Regions from separate parts of the Aeromonas rivipollensis genome, predicted to be linked through region 1. Evidence: predicted binding sites of a transcription regulator. Region 1 holds the regulator's gene; the other holds the start of a gene.
The links. Region 1 encodes LexA, which represses DNA repair genes until DNA is damaged. Its sites were predicted from a motif close to ANCTGTNTNNNNANACAGNT; they were not measured.

Region 1 (7,760 bases):
GCGTACCGCCTTCTTGCCGGTCTCCTTGACCAGCAGTTCGTTGACCTTGGCCTCGCACTCCTTGCGCAGATCTTCCCGGCTCACCAGCGACTTGATCTGGGCGCCTGTCTTGCTGCCAATCAGGCGGATGATGGCGTCGCGGATCAGGGGGTCGTGCTGCTCCAGCAACTTGAGGTCGGCGGCATTTTCGGCCATCAGCTCCACCGTCACCCGCACATAGCCCAGGGTTTTGCCATCGCCGAGGTAGTTGGTGATGATGTCCGGATCCAGCGCATGATAGGCGAATCCCGGCTGGACGGCGGCGGAGGCCGGATCGGCGGCCGCTTCCTCGTTGGCGAAGGCGTGGGTGTTCAACAGGGTACAACCCAGGGATAACACCAGCAGAATTCTGAAGATCTTCATCTAGATGGCTCGGCAGCAACGGATGCCCCATTTTTGATGCTGCCATCGGGGCCGTCAAGCACGGATGTTCTTACAATTCGCCATTGATTTACGGATAATAAACGGGATTTTAACCTGACAACGGAAATCTCCGGATGGTGAAGCTGTGAAGTCCGAGTTGACTGTTCCCCTCATCCAGCTCGTCCCCTGGCGGGCACCCGCAGAGTGTGAGCCTCCCGAGGCACTGCGTCCCTGGTTGCTGGAGGCCGACTCCATGACCCGGCGCCTGCGGCGCTACAATAGTCACCTCTCGGTGCAACTGCTCGGCAATCGCAGCGTGTCGCTGGGGTCGGACGAGCAGACGCTGGTGGCCGTTGCGGATCCCGTGGGGATCTGCCGCGAGGTCATATTGCACGGTGACGCCGGACCGGCCATTCTGGGCTGGACCCTGTTTGCCGAGGCGGCGCTGCAAGGGAGCGGTTTGCAGGATCTGGGGGAGCAGCCATTGGGGGAGCGCATCTTCGGCGATGCACCGGCGCGGCGCGATCACCTGCAACTGGCCTGCTTCGAGATCGCGAGCAATCCCTGGTGCCAGGCCGCCACCGTCTGGGGGCGCCGTTCCCGTCTCTATCTGGGGCAGTGGCCCTTGCTGGTCCACGAACTCTTCCTGCCCTCGCTATCGTCTCATTCGCTGCCATTGCATAAGGAGCTGGAGTGAAGCTGTTAACCAAGGAGCGGGGACTGGCCTATGTGCAGTTGGCCCGCATCGACAAGCCCATCGGCACCCTCTTGCTGCTGTGGCCGACCCTGTGGGCGCTCTGTCTCGCGGCCGGCGGCCTGCCGGATCCCTGGATCCTGACCGTGTTCGTGGTGGGGGTCTTCCTGATGCGCTCGGCAGGCTGTGTCATCAACGACTATGCGGATCGCAACTTCGACGGCCACGTGAAACGCACCGCCGGGCGACCGCTGCCCATGGGCCGGGTTGATGCGCGGGAGGTGCTGATCCTGTTCGCCGTGCTGGCGCTCATCTCGTTCGCCCTGGTGCTGACCCTGAACCCGCTCACCATAGGGCTGTCGTTCGCCGGCCTGCTGCTGGCGGTCTGCTACCCCTTCATGAAGCGCTTCATTCCCATCCCTCAGCTGGTGCTCGGGATGGCGTTCTCCTGGTCCATTCCCATGGCCTATGCGGCCCAGGCCAATGCCCTGCCGCCCGTCGCCTGGCTGCTGTTTCTCGCCAACCTGCTGTGGACCATCGCCTACGACACCCAGTACGCCATGGTGGACAGGGACGATGATCTCAAGCTCGGGCTCAAGTCGAGCGCCATCCTGTTTGGCCGTCACGACAAGCGGATCATCGGCGTGCTGCAACTGGCGACCCTGCTCATCCTGCTGGGGGTGGGTCAGCTGATGGCGCTGGGATCCGGCTATTACTGGGGTCTGCTGGGGGCGGCGGCCCTGTTCGTCTATCAGCAGCGGCTGATCCGGGAGCGCCAGCGGGAGGCCTGCTTCCAGGCGTTTCTCAACAACAACTATGTGGGGGCCCTGGTGCTGCTCGGGGTGATCGCTCACTACCTGTGAGAAACGTCCATCTATGAAAAAGGCCGCATGATGCGGCCTTTTTGTTGGCTGTAAGACGAGGATCAGAGCCGGTTGCCCGCCTGTATGGTACGGCGGATCTTGTTGCTCAGCAGCGGCACTATGTTGTCGGCCAGGGCCTGGAAGCGGCCGAGATCCGGCTTGCAGCCCGGATCCAGATAGCCTTCGCTGCGCAGGGTGTGGATCAGGGTGCTGAACAGCTTGGGATCGAAGAACTCGGGGGCGTTGATGCCGTGCAGGGTGCCGAGGCGCTCCGCCATCATCAGACCGTCCGCCTCCAGCTGCTCCGCCTCTATGTGGGGCTGGGCCAGCATGCGGGTCAGCACTATGGCGTAGCGTTGCAGTGTCTCCTGAATGCTCTCGGCCAGCAGCAGCAGGCGCATTTGGTTGCCCGGATTGACCCAGTAGCCGCCATCGCGCGCCTCTATCAGCTGCTGGCGTTGCAGCTCGGCCAGCAGGGCATCGACCAGCTCCGGCAGCTCCTCCTCTTCGTAGCGCAGGAACAGCTCTGTCTTGAGCAGCGGGTAGATGTCGACGCAGCGGGCGACTATCTCGCTGCGGGAGATCCCCTCGCAGCGCTCGATCAAGGCCGCCACCAGGGAGGGCAGGGCGAACAGGTGGAGTATGTTGTTGCGATAGTAGGTCAGCAGGATCGCCTGATAGCGGTCGAGGCTGATGATCTGGCCGAGCTTGTCCTCGCTCACCTCGAACTTGTTGAGCTCCATGGCCTGATCCAGCAGGGTCCTGGCATCCTCGTCCGGCATGGTGCTCTGCGGGCTGTAAGGTACCTGCTTGAGCAGATCCAGATAGGTGTTGAGCTGTGCCTGCAGCTCGTCCCGAGTCAGGGCATGGCGTTCGGCGGCCAGCAGTGCCAGGGCACTCAGGGTCAGGCCGTTGACGGCAGCGGCATCGTTGATCCGGGTCATCAAGAGCTCGGCCAGCTGATTGACGGTGGAGGCCATCCACTCCGGGCGCTCCTCCTTGCCGATGCTCTCCTTCCAGTGCGGCACCTGCTCGCCGAGGTAGCTGTTGAGGGTCAGCGGCTCGCCGAAGTTGACGAAGCCACGGCCATAGTTGCGCAGCTTGCGCAGTATGCCCAGCACCTGCAGGAAGCTCTCTTTCTCCTTGCGGCTCCCCTTGAGCTCGTTGTGGTAGGTGTTGACCTCCATCACATGCTCGTAGCCCAGATAGACGGGAACCAGGGTCACCGGCCTGTCCAGCCCGCGCATCATAGCTTGCAGGGTCATCGCCAGCATGCCGGTCTTGGGCGGCAGCAGGCGGCCGGTGCGGGAACGGCCACCCTCGGTGAAGAACTCCACCGAGTAGCCCTTGGCAAACAGCAGGTTCAGATATTCACGGAACACAGTGCTGTAGAGCGGGTTGCCCTTGAAGGTGCGGCGGATGAAGAAGGCGCCGCCGTGGCGGAAGATGGGGCCCGCCGGCCAGAAGTTCAGGTTGATGCCTGCCGCTATGTGGGGCGGCACCATGCCCTGGTGATAGATGACGTAGGAGAGCAGCAGGTAGTCCATGTGGCTGCGATGGCAGGGGACGTAGACTATCTCGTGCCCTTCCTGGGCGAGCTGGCGCACCTGCTCGGCACCGTTGACCGAGAGGCCGCGGTAGAGCTTGTTCCAGAGCCAGCCGAGGAAAGTTTCCCCGAGGCGGATCAGCCGGAAGGAGAAGTTGGAGGCGATCTCGTCCATGTAGCCATGGGCGCGCTTCTGCGCCTTCTCCAGGCTGATGCCCTCGCGTCTGGCCTCTTCTTCGATGGCCTGCTGGATCACGCTCGAATCCAGCAACTGCTTGAACAGCAGGTTGCGGTTCGGCAGCTTGGGACCGGTGGCCGCCAGCTGCTGGCGGCTGAAGTGGGTACGTGCCACCCGTGCCAGCTTGTGGGCGATGGCCTCGTCGGTACCGTGCTTGTCTGCCATGTAGCGCAATGAGAGCGGCGGGGAGAAGCGCACCAGGTTTTCGCGCCCTTTCAGGATCACGATCAGCGCCTTCTTGAGCCGGTTCGGGGCCAGGCTGCTGATGATGTTCCAGCCGGAGGCTTCCTCCCCTTCCCGGCCGGGGGCGCGGCCCCAGAACAGGGTGACGGGCACCACCTGGATATCCAGCTCGGGATCCTGCTTGTGCAAGTCCAGCAGCTGGTGGAACTCCTGCAGGAAGGGCAGCGGCTTGTTGCGCTTGCCAAACAGGGGAGGCGGACGATCCAGACAGACGTAGCGCGGCAGCAACTGTCCACCCAGCTCCAGCGGCGTGAAGGGGCCGGGCAGGCCGAGATCCTCGCAGCACTGTTGCAGGGTCATCAGGTCGGTGATCGAGCTGGTTTTCAGGGCATAGACGATGGGTCTGGCCGGATCCAGCTTGAGCTCCGTGATGGGATTTTCCGGCAGGCTCTTGTGATTGACCAAGCCACTGACCGGCCATTGCAGGATGGCTCTGGAAATGTTCTGTCCAAGGGACATGTGCGTCTGCTCTCCAAAAAAATGCGGCGTGAGCATAGCAAATCACCGACGGCTTGTCGCCGAGAGGTAGGATGAGTGCCTTTTCAGGATAGAAGGTGCGGGATTTTTGCGACAAGGCGGGGACAAATATCAGCAACGCCTTGCCTTGGCCACAGCACTGTATATACTGCCAGTGTGCTGTATAAAAAGACAGGTGCCAATGCTATGAAACCCCTTACCCCCCGCCAGGCTGAAGTGCTGGAGCTTATCAAGGCGAACATGAGCGAGACCGGCATGCCGCCGACTCGCGCCGAGATCGCCCAGAAGCTTGGCTTCAAGTCGGCCAATGCGGCCGAGGAACATCTGAAGGCCCTGGCCAAGAAAGGGGTCATCGAGATCATGCCCGGCACCTCCCGCGGCATCCGCCTGCTGCTCGAGGAAGAGGAGGCCGCGCCAGAAGAGAACGGCCTGCCGCTGATCGGCAAGGTCGCGGCCGGCGAGCCCATCCTGGCCCAGGAGCACATAGAGAGCCACTATCAGGTGGATCCCGCCCTGTTCCATCCGCGGGCAGACTTCCTGTTGCGGGTGCAGGGCATGAGCATGAAGAACATCGGCATCATGGACGGGGATCTGCTGGCGGTGCACAAGACCCAGGAGGTGCGCAACGGCCAGGTGGTGGTGGCGCGTCTCGATGAAGACGTCACCGTCAAGCGCTTCCAGCGCAAGGGTAGCCAGGTGTGGCTGCTGCCGGAGAACGAGGATCTCTCCCCCATCGAGGTGGATCTCTCCAGCCAGCACCTCACTATCGAAGGGCTGGCGGTCGGGGTCATTCGCAACGCCGACTGGATGTAAGCATCGGACATGCCGAGGGGCCTCCTGCGGGAGGCCCCTTCGTTTGTGCCGTTTTTTCCCGCCGTTCTTTCCTCCCCGATCCCCGCCATTGCCGCCGCCCAGATCCACCGCAAACAGTACCGCCACGGATCATGCATTTCGGATATATCCTTTGAGAAGGCCCGCAGTGTCATGGCCGGATAACCGCCATGACCTTGAGTGTGCCGCCAGGTCAGCATGGATCGCAGGGATGCATCACGGCTGGGGCGGTGCGGGACAGGGAGAGTCGTCAGGCAGCAGGACGACTCAATACAGTCAGTACGCGACGGTGCCTGGTCTGCCATCCCGATGGCATTCGCACTGGTCGGCGTGGCCTGTTGAGCAAGGAGGACAGGTATGGCTTCAAGCTCGCCGTGGGATCCGGGTCCGGCCGCAACCGCAACCCCCGCATCCTCCATCACCCGATTCATCAAGGGCAGTCGGATGACGTGGTTTTATGCGCTCTGGGTGTATCACAAGGGCGATGGCTGGACCATCTGGCTGGGGTGCCCCAAGGACAAGATTGTCCGCCTGGTTCGTCTGTTCCGCCGCCACCACGACATAGGTTTGCCAGATGCCCCCTGGACGGCCCCGGTCATCCCGCTGCGCGCCACTATCCGGCGCCCCCAGGGGCAGCGCAGACTGCGGCCCTGAGCCCGTCCCCCGAACAGTGTGTGAGCCCCACCCGGTGTGGGGCTTTTCTTTATCCCCGCCATTGCCCGGAGATAGCTGCAGTTTCCTCCCTACGGGGCCCTTTCCTGCCCGGGATCCGGACTCAGGACTAGGCAGGAACGGGGCCGGGCGGGTTACAATAGCCCCTCATTGGCCCCGCCATCCGGCTGGTTGAACTAGCAAGGTTCTGTTTTATATGGTTAAACCACGTTTTTCCCTGCTGTTGTTGCTCTTCGTCGGCAGCATAATGGCGGCTTATTACTGGAGCCAACCCTCACTTCCTGCGCAGGCGGATTATTATCCGGTAGGGCGTGACATCAACCCCTTCACCCTCACGGATGGGGATGGCAAGCCCTTCACCGCCGCCAACTTGGCGGGGCACTGGACCTTCCTGTTCATAGGCTACACCTATTGTCCCGATGTCTGCCCGACCGCCTTGGCGGATCTGCGTTCCATCTACCCGGATCTGAAGAAGGTCTCGCCCAGCAGCCAGGTGGTCTTCGTCTCGGCGGATCCCCAGCGGGATGACAGCCCCCGCCTCAAGAGCTATACCGCCTTCTTCCATCCGGAGTTCAAGGCAGTGACCGGCCCCCACCGTGCCCTCTTCCCCCTGGTGCGCAACCTTGGCCTCGTCTATTCCATCGTGGAGAGCGAGCGCAAGGATTACCTCATCGACCACTCGGCCTCGATCGTGCTGATCAGCCCCGAAGGCAAGCTGGTGGCCATGTTCCGTCCCAAGGTGGCCCCGGGTGAGGTGCCTCATGTGGACATGCAGACCATGGTCTCCGACTTCGCACGCATAGTGCGGCTGGCCGACGAGTGAGTCACCGGCGCCTATCGTGCTTGGTTTGATGCCGTCCTGGCTGAGGGATCCTCGTCGCCACCGGGCCGTGTTTGCCCTGGCCCTGCCCATGGTGTTCTCCAACGTCACCACCCCCTTGCTCGGCCTGGTGGATACCTGGGTGATCGGTCATCTTGGTCAGGCCTGGTTCCTCGGGGGCGTCTCGGTCGGGGCGACCCTCATCAACCTCCTCTTCTGGCTGCTCGGCTTCCTGCGCATGTCCACCACTGGCCTGACCGCCCAGGCTCAGGGCGCCGCCAGCGCCGAGGGGCAGCTGGACACCCTGGCGCGGGCGCTCGGCCTCGCCATCGGGCTGGGGCTGGCCCTGTTGCTGCTGGTGCTGCCTTTCTTGCCGGCCATCATAGGGCTCAGCGGGGGATCCCCCGAGGTGCAGGGCTATGCCGGAGACTATGTCTCGGTGCGGATCTGGAGCGCCCCGGCGGCCCTGTGCAACCTGGTCATCATGGGCTGGCTGCTGGGCATGCAGGATGCGCGCAGCCCCATGTTGCTGCTGATCCTGAGCAATCTGGTCAACATGGTGCTGGATGCCTGGTTCGTGCTGGGGCTCGGCTGGCAGGTCAGGGGGGTGGCAGCCGCCTCCCTGCTGGCGGACTACAGCTCGCTCGGGGTGGGGCTCTGGCTGGTGAGCCGCCGCCTGCACCATCTCTCGGCCGAGGTGTGGCAGGACGCCTGGTCGCGCTGGTGGCGATGGCCTGCGGTGCGGCGGCTGCTCGGGCTGAACAGGGACATCTTCATCCGCTCCCTCTGCCTGCAGCTCTGTTTCGCCTTCATGACCCTGCAGGGTGCCAGGCTGGGGGACGTGGCGGTGGCCGCCAATGCGGTGTTGCTCAACTTCCTGATGCTGATCTCCTACGGGCTGGACGGCTTCGCCTATGCGGTGGAAGCCATGGTGGGGCGCGCCATAGGACGGCGGGACAGGCAGGGGCTGCGGG
Region 2 (7,760 bases), 630 kb from region 1:
GCCGAAGGCCACCCCGAAGATGACGGGGGGAATGGCACTACCGGCGAACAGCGCCCAGTCCCAGTTGGTGCGCCACTGGGCGCCTTCCTGCAGGGAGCGGTACTTGAAGCCGACCGGACGGAAGAAGAGCGCCATCAGGGTCAGGATCATGGCGATGTAGAAGCCGGAGAAGGCTGCCGCATAGACCATGGGCCAGGCCGCGAACAGGGCACCGCCCGCGGTCACCAGCCAGACCTGGTTGCCTTCCCAGTGCGGCCCCATGGTGTTGAGCATCACCCGACGCTCCACATCCTTCTTGCCGACGAAGGGGAGCAGGGCACCGACCCCCATATCGAAGCCGTCGGTGATGGCGAAGCCGATCAGCAGCACGCCGACCAACACCCACCAGACCAGACGCAACATTTCGTAATCAAACATGGGTTACTCTCCTTATGCCTTGCTCTGTTCGAAGTGGTACTTGCCCGTCTTCAGGCTGCTTGGGCCCAGACGCGCATACTTGAACATCAGGTACATCTCGATGATCAGCAGTACGGTGTAGAACAGGCAGATCCCGATCAGGGAGAACCAGATCTCGGACGCAGGGATATTGGATGCGGAGACTGAGGTCGGCAGCATCTCGGCTATGGTCCAGGGTTGGCGACCGTACTCGGCGACAAACCAGCCCGCCTCGATGGCGATCCAGGGCAGCGGGATGCCGTACAACAGCGCCTTGAGCAACCACTTGCGCTCACCGATCTTGTGGCGAGTGCTGTCATAGAAGGCCAGACCGATCAGCACCAGCATCAACATGCCGCAGGCAACCATGATGCGGAAGGCGAAGAACAGCGGCAGCACCTGCGGGATGGAATCATCCACGGCGGCCTTGATCTGATCGTCTGTCGCGTCGGTCACGTTAGGGGTGTAACGCTTGAGCAGCAGACCGTAGCCCAGATCCTGCTTCACTTCGTCGAAGCGAGCGCGGGTCTCGTCTGACTTGTCGCCGGATTGCAGCTTGGTCAGCAGATCGTAGGCGGTCATGCCGCTGCGCACGCGCACTTCATGCTCGCTCTTCAGATCCTTGAGACCTGTCACCTGACCGTCCAGGGAACGGGTCGCTATGATGCCAAGGGCATAAGGAATCTTGATGGCGTAGTCGGTGCGCATCTCTTCCTGGTTCGGAATGCCGAACAGGGTGAAGGATGCCGGAGCAGGTTCTGTGTTCCACTCGGCCTCGATGGCCGCCAGTTTCACCTTCTGCACTTCCCCGGTCTCGTAGCCGGACTCGTCACCCAGCACCAGCACGGAGAGGATGGAGGCCATGCCGAATGCGGCCGCGATGGCGAAGGAGCGACGGGCGAAGGCCACATCACGATTCTTCAGCAGGTAGTAGGAGGAGATGCCCAGCACGAACATGGCGCCCGTGGTGTAGCCCGCCGCCACTGTGTGGACGAACTTGACCTGAGCAACCGGGTTGAACACCAGATCGGCGAAACTCACCATCTCCATCCGCATGGACTCGAAGTTGAATTCGGCACCGACCGGGTTCTGCATCCAGCCGTTGGCGACCAGGATCCAGAGGGCGGAGAGGTTGGTCCCGAGTGCCATCAGCCAGGTTGCCGCCAGATGCTGGCGCTTGGTGAGGCGATCCCAACCGAAGAAGAACATGCCGACGAAGGTGGACTCCAGGAAGAAGGCCATCAAGCCTTCGATGGCCAGCGGGGCCCCGAAGATATCGCCGACATAGTGGGAGTAGTAAGCCCAGTTGGTACCGAACTGAAACTCCATGGTGAGCCCGGTGGTAACCCCAAGGGCGAAGTTGATACCAAACAACTTGCCCCAGAACTTGGTCATGTCCCGGTACACTGTGTTGTTGGTCATCACATAGACAGACTCCATGATCGCCAGAATGAAGGCCATTCCCAGCGTCAGGGGTACAAACAGGAAGTGATAAAGGGCCGTCGCAGCGAATTGGAACCGCGATAGGTCTACCACATGCTCAGCAATCATGATGTTTCCTCACCGATTATTGGCACGGCTATTTTAAGTTTTAAGGACAAAGCTTCCATTGGAAGTCCCCGAATGGTCGATCACCCCTCGCGGACTGACCGGATTCGACTGCCACCACATTAACAACAAGGCAATATAGAGGAACAAAAAAAGCTAATGTTTAACATCTGGTAAACATTAACTGCAGTTCTATTCTCGCCTATAATGATGGCTGTTTTATATCATCTTTATTTGATTGAAATCAATGTAAACCCATCATCAATACATGCCTTTTCAAGGCACCTTACAAGCCATTTCCCATTAATATTGGGAGCTTGCTCACAAAAAACATCAAACCGTAAATACTTGATTTAAATCAATTTTAACTCTCGTAAAAATAGTTTCAATTCTGTTAAGCAAATAGACAAGGTGAGCAGGCTCGCCCTTATCAATCCGGTATTTCGAGAATGACGCAGGCCATCATGAAATCAATTTAAAACCAACAAAAACACATGTTTATGCGGATTGATTCGCCTCGCAAAATCATTAATTTATCTAATCCGAAACACATAGATTTTCTTGTTTGTCCGGCCCGGCAAGAGCTCCTACAATGCGCCTCGCAGTGAGGGCACACCTCTGGATACAGGCCGGTCATTCCGGGTTCCCGGTACGTATTCGATGAACATTTCGAACCTGTTTGTTGGGATTAATGATGAAAAAGTTTGTTGCCAAGACCATCCGTTACTACAAGCTTTCGTTCGTTCAACTCTATCAAATGAACCGACTCTGAGGCCTCGCGACGGCTCCTTTGTTTTTTCCCGACCGGTCTGCAGACGCACTCACTGTCTGTGAACATCCATCCTGAATTGTCTTTGCCCACCGCATCCGCCGTGGGCTTTTTTTTGCCCGGATAATAAAAAACCGCCCTTGGGGGCGGTTTGTCGTTCAAAGGCTGCTTTTACTGCTCATCTGGCCGTTGCAGGCCAAAGTGCGCATAAGCTCTCGGTGTCGCGATCCGCCCTCTGGGTGTACGTTGCAGATAGCCTTGCTGGATCAGATAAGGCTCCAGCACGTCTTCTATGGTGTCCTTCTCTTCCCCTATGGCGGCGGCCAGGTTGTCGAGCCCCACGGGCCCCCCCATAAACTTGTCGATGACGGCCAACAATAGCTTGCGGTCCATGAAGTCGAACCCCTCGTTGTCCACGTCCAGCATGTCCATGGCGCGGGCCGCTATGGGTCCATCAATGCGACCATCGGATTTCACCTGGGCGAAATCCCGCACCCGTCTTAACAGACGGTTAGCAATCCGCGGGGTTCCCCGGGAGCGGCGAGCCACCTCCAGCGCACCGTCTCCCGACATGTCGAGCCCGAGGCAGCGGGCGCTGCGGGAGACGATGTCGGTGAGATCCTTGACGTTGTAGAACTCGAGACGTTGGACTATCCCGAAACGGTCACGCAGGGGGCTGGTCAGGGAGCCGGCCCGGGTGGTGGCCCCGATCAGGGTGAAGGGAGGCAGATCGAGCTTGATGGAGCGGGCGGCAGGCCCCTCTCCTATCATGATGTCGAGCTGGTAATCCTCCATGGCCGGATAGAGCACCTCCTCCACTACTGGGCTGAGGCGGTGGATTTCGTCGATGAAGAGCACATCGTTCGGTTCGAGGTTGGTGAGCAGCGCGGCGAGATCCCCCGCCTTCTCCAGCACGGGCCCCGAGGTGGTCTTGATGTTGACCCCCATCTCGTTGGCCACTATGTTGGCCAGCGTGGTCTTGCCGAGCCCCGGCGGGCCGAAGATCAGCAGATGATCGAGGGCCTCCCCGCGCTGGCGGGCGGCCTCTATGAAGATCTCCATCTGGTCGCAGACGTGATCCTGCCCGGTGTAATCCGCCAGCTTCTTGGGCCGGATGGCCCTGTCGATGACCTCGTCCTCGCGGGCGGCACCGGCCGAGATGAGACGATCAGCTTCAATCATGCACTACCTCACGCTCTGCATCCCCGCGGTCACAGTAGAGTGATGCAGGATGGTCCGCTTGCTTCATTGTCATCCTCACACCAGGCTGCGCAGGGATTCACGGATGATGGCTTCCACCGACATGCCCTCGCTGGCCACCTTGGCCACGATCTGGCTGGCCTGCTGCGGCTTGTAACCGAGCGCCACCAGGGCACTGGCCGCCTCCTCACTGGCATCGGGGGCCCGCAGCTGGCTCTCCTGGGCGGGCAGGCTGATGGCGGCAGGGGAGAAGAGATCGTGGCTGACCCAGCCCTTGAGGCGGTCCTTCATCTCCACCACCAGCCGCTCGGCGGTCTTTTTGCCCACGCCGGGCAGCTTGACCAGAGAGCTTATCTCCTCGCGCTCGACGCTCATCACGAACTGGGTGGCCGTCATGCCGGAGAGAATGGCCAGCGCCAGTTTGGGGCCGACGCCGTTGGTCTTGATCAGCTCGCGAAACAGCGCCCGTTCCTGCTTGTGGTTGAAGCCATAGAGCAGCTGGGCATCTTCGCGCACCACGAAGTGGGTGTGAATGGCAGCTTCCTTCCCGAGCTCGGGCAGGTCGTAGAAGCAGCTCATGGGCATATGCACTTCATAACCCACGCCTCCCACCTCGAGCAACACCTCGGGGGGATTCTTCTCAATCACAATGCCTCTCAAGCGACCGATCACGGCTTATCTCCTCAACCAACACAGCTAGCAATAAAGTGGCTCCTAGCATAAAGAATAACTGGATAAGTATCCAGCATAGGGCCGCGGAGGACAGCAAGGGAGACTGGCTACCCTGATACACTTGGCGCAGATCTGAGCAGTCACTTTATTTTCCAGCGGGAATGGCGCATCTTGGCCATTGAGCGAACACTCAGTGGGCTTGTTCGGAACCAAGGAAGGTCCTGCATCATGAAAATTGTCACGACATCGAATCTTGGGCTCACTATCCTGCTCGGCTGCACACTGGGCATGGGGGTGATCGGCTGGTATGGCAGCCAGCGGCTGGCCGATTTGCTCTCCTATGTATTGGGTGCCGCCTGGCAAACGGCCGATGGCGCCATGGAGGGATCCATCGAGCTGGGCAATCAGTCGCTCTATATCCAGAAAATGCTCAGAGGCATGCCCCTTGACGAGCCCGAGCTGCACCGGGCCAAACAGGCGGGCACCGACGCCTTGCGACGGGTAGAGCAAGGCAAGCTCATCGATGCGACGGCGCTCGGCACCCTGAACCGGCATGAAGAGGGCTATCAGCAACAGCAGGAAAAACTGCTGAGGCTCTACCGCACCTTTACCGATGTTGATCAGGCGCTGCGCGCCACTTCGGAGCGCATGTCACGCCTCTCGACCCAGCTGGAAGTGATCGGTGATGGCGCGGTCGAGAGCCTCACCCGGTCACCGGATCAGGCCATCAGCTGGAATGGCGGCCTCGCCACCCGCTGGCAGGCGGCCGACGGCGGTATGGAGGCCAACATAGGTTTCCTGCGTCAGCTCTATGCCCTGGAGAAGATGCAGAGTGAAGGCCCCACTCCCGCCATCCAGGCCGAACTGGCCGAGGCCACCCGCTTCTACCAGGAGGCGGTCGACGGCATGCTGGCGACCGGCCTGTTCGATGTGCCCGGTGAAGGGGAGTTCGCCGGCCAGTCGCTCGCCACCCAGTATCGTGCCCTGCAGGCCGACAACACCCGCCTGATCCGTGAGTGGATCTCCGCCCTGACCGATTACCAGAGCCAGCTGACTCGTTACGACGGCAGTGCCGAACAGCTCAAGCAGGCACTGGTCGAGGTCGAGGCCAAGGGGGATGCCACTGTCGAGGATCAGGTGAATCAGCTCAATACCATCATCGGCCATACCAGGAACCTGATCCTGGGCGCCCTGGTGTTGAGCCTGCTGATTGTCGCCCTCTGCGGCATCTGGCTGGTGCGCACCATAGTCCGCCCCCTGTTGCAGGTTGACCGGCGCATGCAGGACATAGCCGCGGGCGACGGGGATCTCAATGCCCGCATCAACCTCAAGCGAAACGACGAGCTGGGCTCGCTGGCCGGCAGCGTGGATCGCTTCATCGAGAAACTGCAGCAGATGATCCGCGCCACCATGGACAACAACCAGCACATCAACCAGCACGTGCACACCTCGGTCAACCGGGTCGAGGCCATCAGCCAGAGCAGCCGTCAAACCGCCATGCATGCCCAGGCGCTGCACCACGACAGCGAGCAGATGGTGCAGGTTGCCACCTCCATCTCTGACAACTGCGGCCTGGCCGCGCACAATGCCAACGAGGTCCGCCAACTGACCACACAGAGCAGCCAGTATGTGACCTCTGCCAGCGCAGGCATGCAGCGCGTGGTGGTGGAAGTGGGCGAGTGCGCCACCGCCATCAATGCCCTCAAGGAGCAGGCGGGACAAATTGGCCAGATCATCTCCACTATCAGCAGCATCTCGGAGCAGACCAACCTGCTGGCCCTCAACGCCGCCATCGAGGCCGCCCGGGCGGGTGAGATGGGTTGCGGTTTTGCCGTGGTGGCCGATGAAGTGCGCACCCTGGCCAACCGCACCGCCGCCTCCAGCGCCGAGATAACCGAGGTGATCAGCAGCATCCAGCAGCAGACCGGGCAGGCCTATCTGATGATGCAACGCAACCTGAAAACCGTGGAATCAGGCATGGCGGATTCCGACAACACCAAGCAGATCCTGTTCAAGGTAGAGGAGGCCATCGACCAGTTGGCAGACATGGTGCAACAGGTAGCGGATGCCACCAGCCAGCTCTCCCACACCCTGAGCCACACCACCGACAAGGTCTCGGACATCAGCCTGCAGGCCCAGACCGGTGAGCAGGAGGCGCAGGAGTGCCTGCAGCTGGCCTCCTCCCTCCATCAGGCCAGCTTGCAGCAGCAGCGACTGCTGTCGCAGTTTCGGGTCTAACGTAAGCGGGGGTCCGCCCCCGCTTTCTCCCGCTGTGCAAATTTAGCCCTTGGGCAGCAACGCCCGGCCTGTTAAAATTCCGCACTTGAAATTTTCCAGGGCCCAGCGGCCCGTCTCACGTTAAGGTTCATCGCGATGCGTACCAGCCAATATCTGCTTTCCACTCTCAAGGAAACCCCCTCCGACGCTGAGGTCATCAGCCACCAGCTGATGCTGCGTGCCGGGATGATCCGTAAACTGGCCTCCGGCATGTACGCCTGGCTGCCAACCGGTCTGCGGGTACTGAAAAAGATCGAGAACATTGTTCGCGAAGAGATGAACAATGCTGGTGCCATCGAAGTCTCCATGCCGGTGGTGCAACCCGCCGAGCTGTGGCAGGAGTCCGGCCGCTGGGATGACTACGGTCCCGAGCTGTGCCGCCTGACCGACCGCCACAACCGCCCCTTCGTGCTGGGCCCGACCCACGAAGAGGTGATCACTGCGCTGGTGCGTTACGAAGTGAACAGCTACAAGCAGCTGCCGCTCAACCTCTACCAGATCCAGACCAAGTTCCGTGACGAGGTGCGTCCCCGTTTCGGCGTGATGCGCGGCCGCGAGTTCCTGATGAAGGATGCCTACTCCTTCCACATCGACAAGGCCTCGCTGATCGAGACCTACGAGAAGATGCACGCCGCCTACTGCGCCGCCTTCACCCGCATGGGGCTGAACTTCCGTCCGGTGCAGGCCGATACCGGCTCCATCGGCGGTACTGGCTCCCACGAATTCCAGGTGCTGGCCGAGAGCGGTGAAGACTTGATCGCCTTCTCCGATACATCAGATTACGCCGCCAACATCGAGATGGCCGAAGCCCTGGCACCGGCTGGCGAGCGCGCTGCTGCAACCAAAGCCCTGACCAAGG

Region 2: a site for LexA is predicted at 4,681-4,700, ahead of ruvA (Holliday junction branch migration protein RuvA). Genes of this name have one in related genera too.

Annotation. Positions count from the first base shown of each region.
Region 1 is NZ_CP149130.1:4,391,090-4,398,849, reverse strand. Features, by position in the region: gene WIR04_RS20190 (flagellar basal body-associated protein FliL) at 1-402, opposite strand, end outside; gene WIR04_RS20185 (chorismate--pyruvate lyase family protein) at 548-1,099, shown strand; gene ubiA (4-hydroxybenzoate octaprenyltransferase) at 1,096-1,959, shown strand; gene plsB (glycerol-3-phosphate 1-O-acyltransferase PlsB) at 2,022-4,445, opposite strand; gene lexA (transcriptional repressor LexA) at 4,650-5,276, shown strand; gene WIR04_RS20165 (hypothetical protein) at 5,739-5,948, shown strand; gene WIR04_RS20160 (SCO family protein) at 6,163-6,789, shown strand; gene dinF (MATE family efflux transporter DinF) at 6,818-7,760, shown strand, end outside.
Region 2 is NZ_CP149130.1:3,764,740-3,772,499, forward strand. Features, by position in the region: gene cydB (cytochrome d ubiquinol oxidase subunit II) at 1-417, opposite strand, end outside; gene cydA (cytochrome ubiquinol oxidase subunit I) at 430-1,986, opposite strand; gene ruvB (Holliday junction branch migration DNA helicase RuvB) at 2,924-3,934, opposite strand; gene ruvA (Holliday junction branch migration protein RuvA) at 4,010-4,624, opposite strand; gene WIR04_RS17100 (methyl-accepting chemotaxis protein) at 4,853-6,862, shown strand; gene WIR04_RS17105 (proline--tRNA ligase) at 6,998-7,760, shown strand, end outside.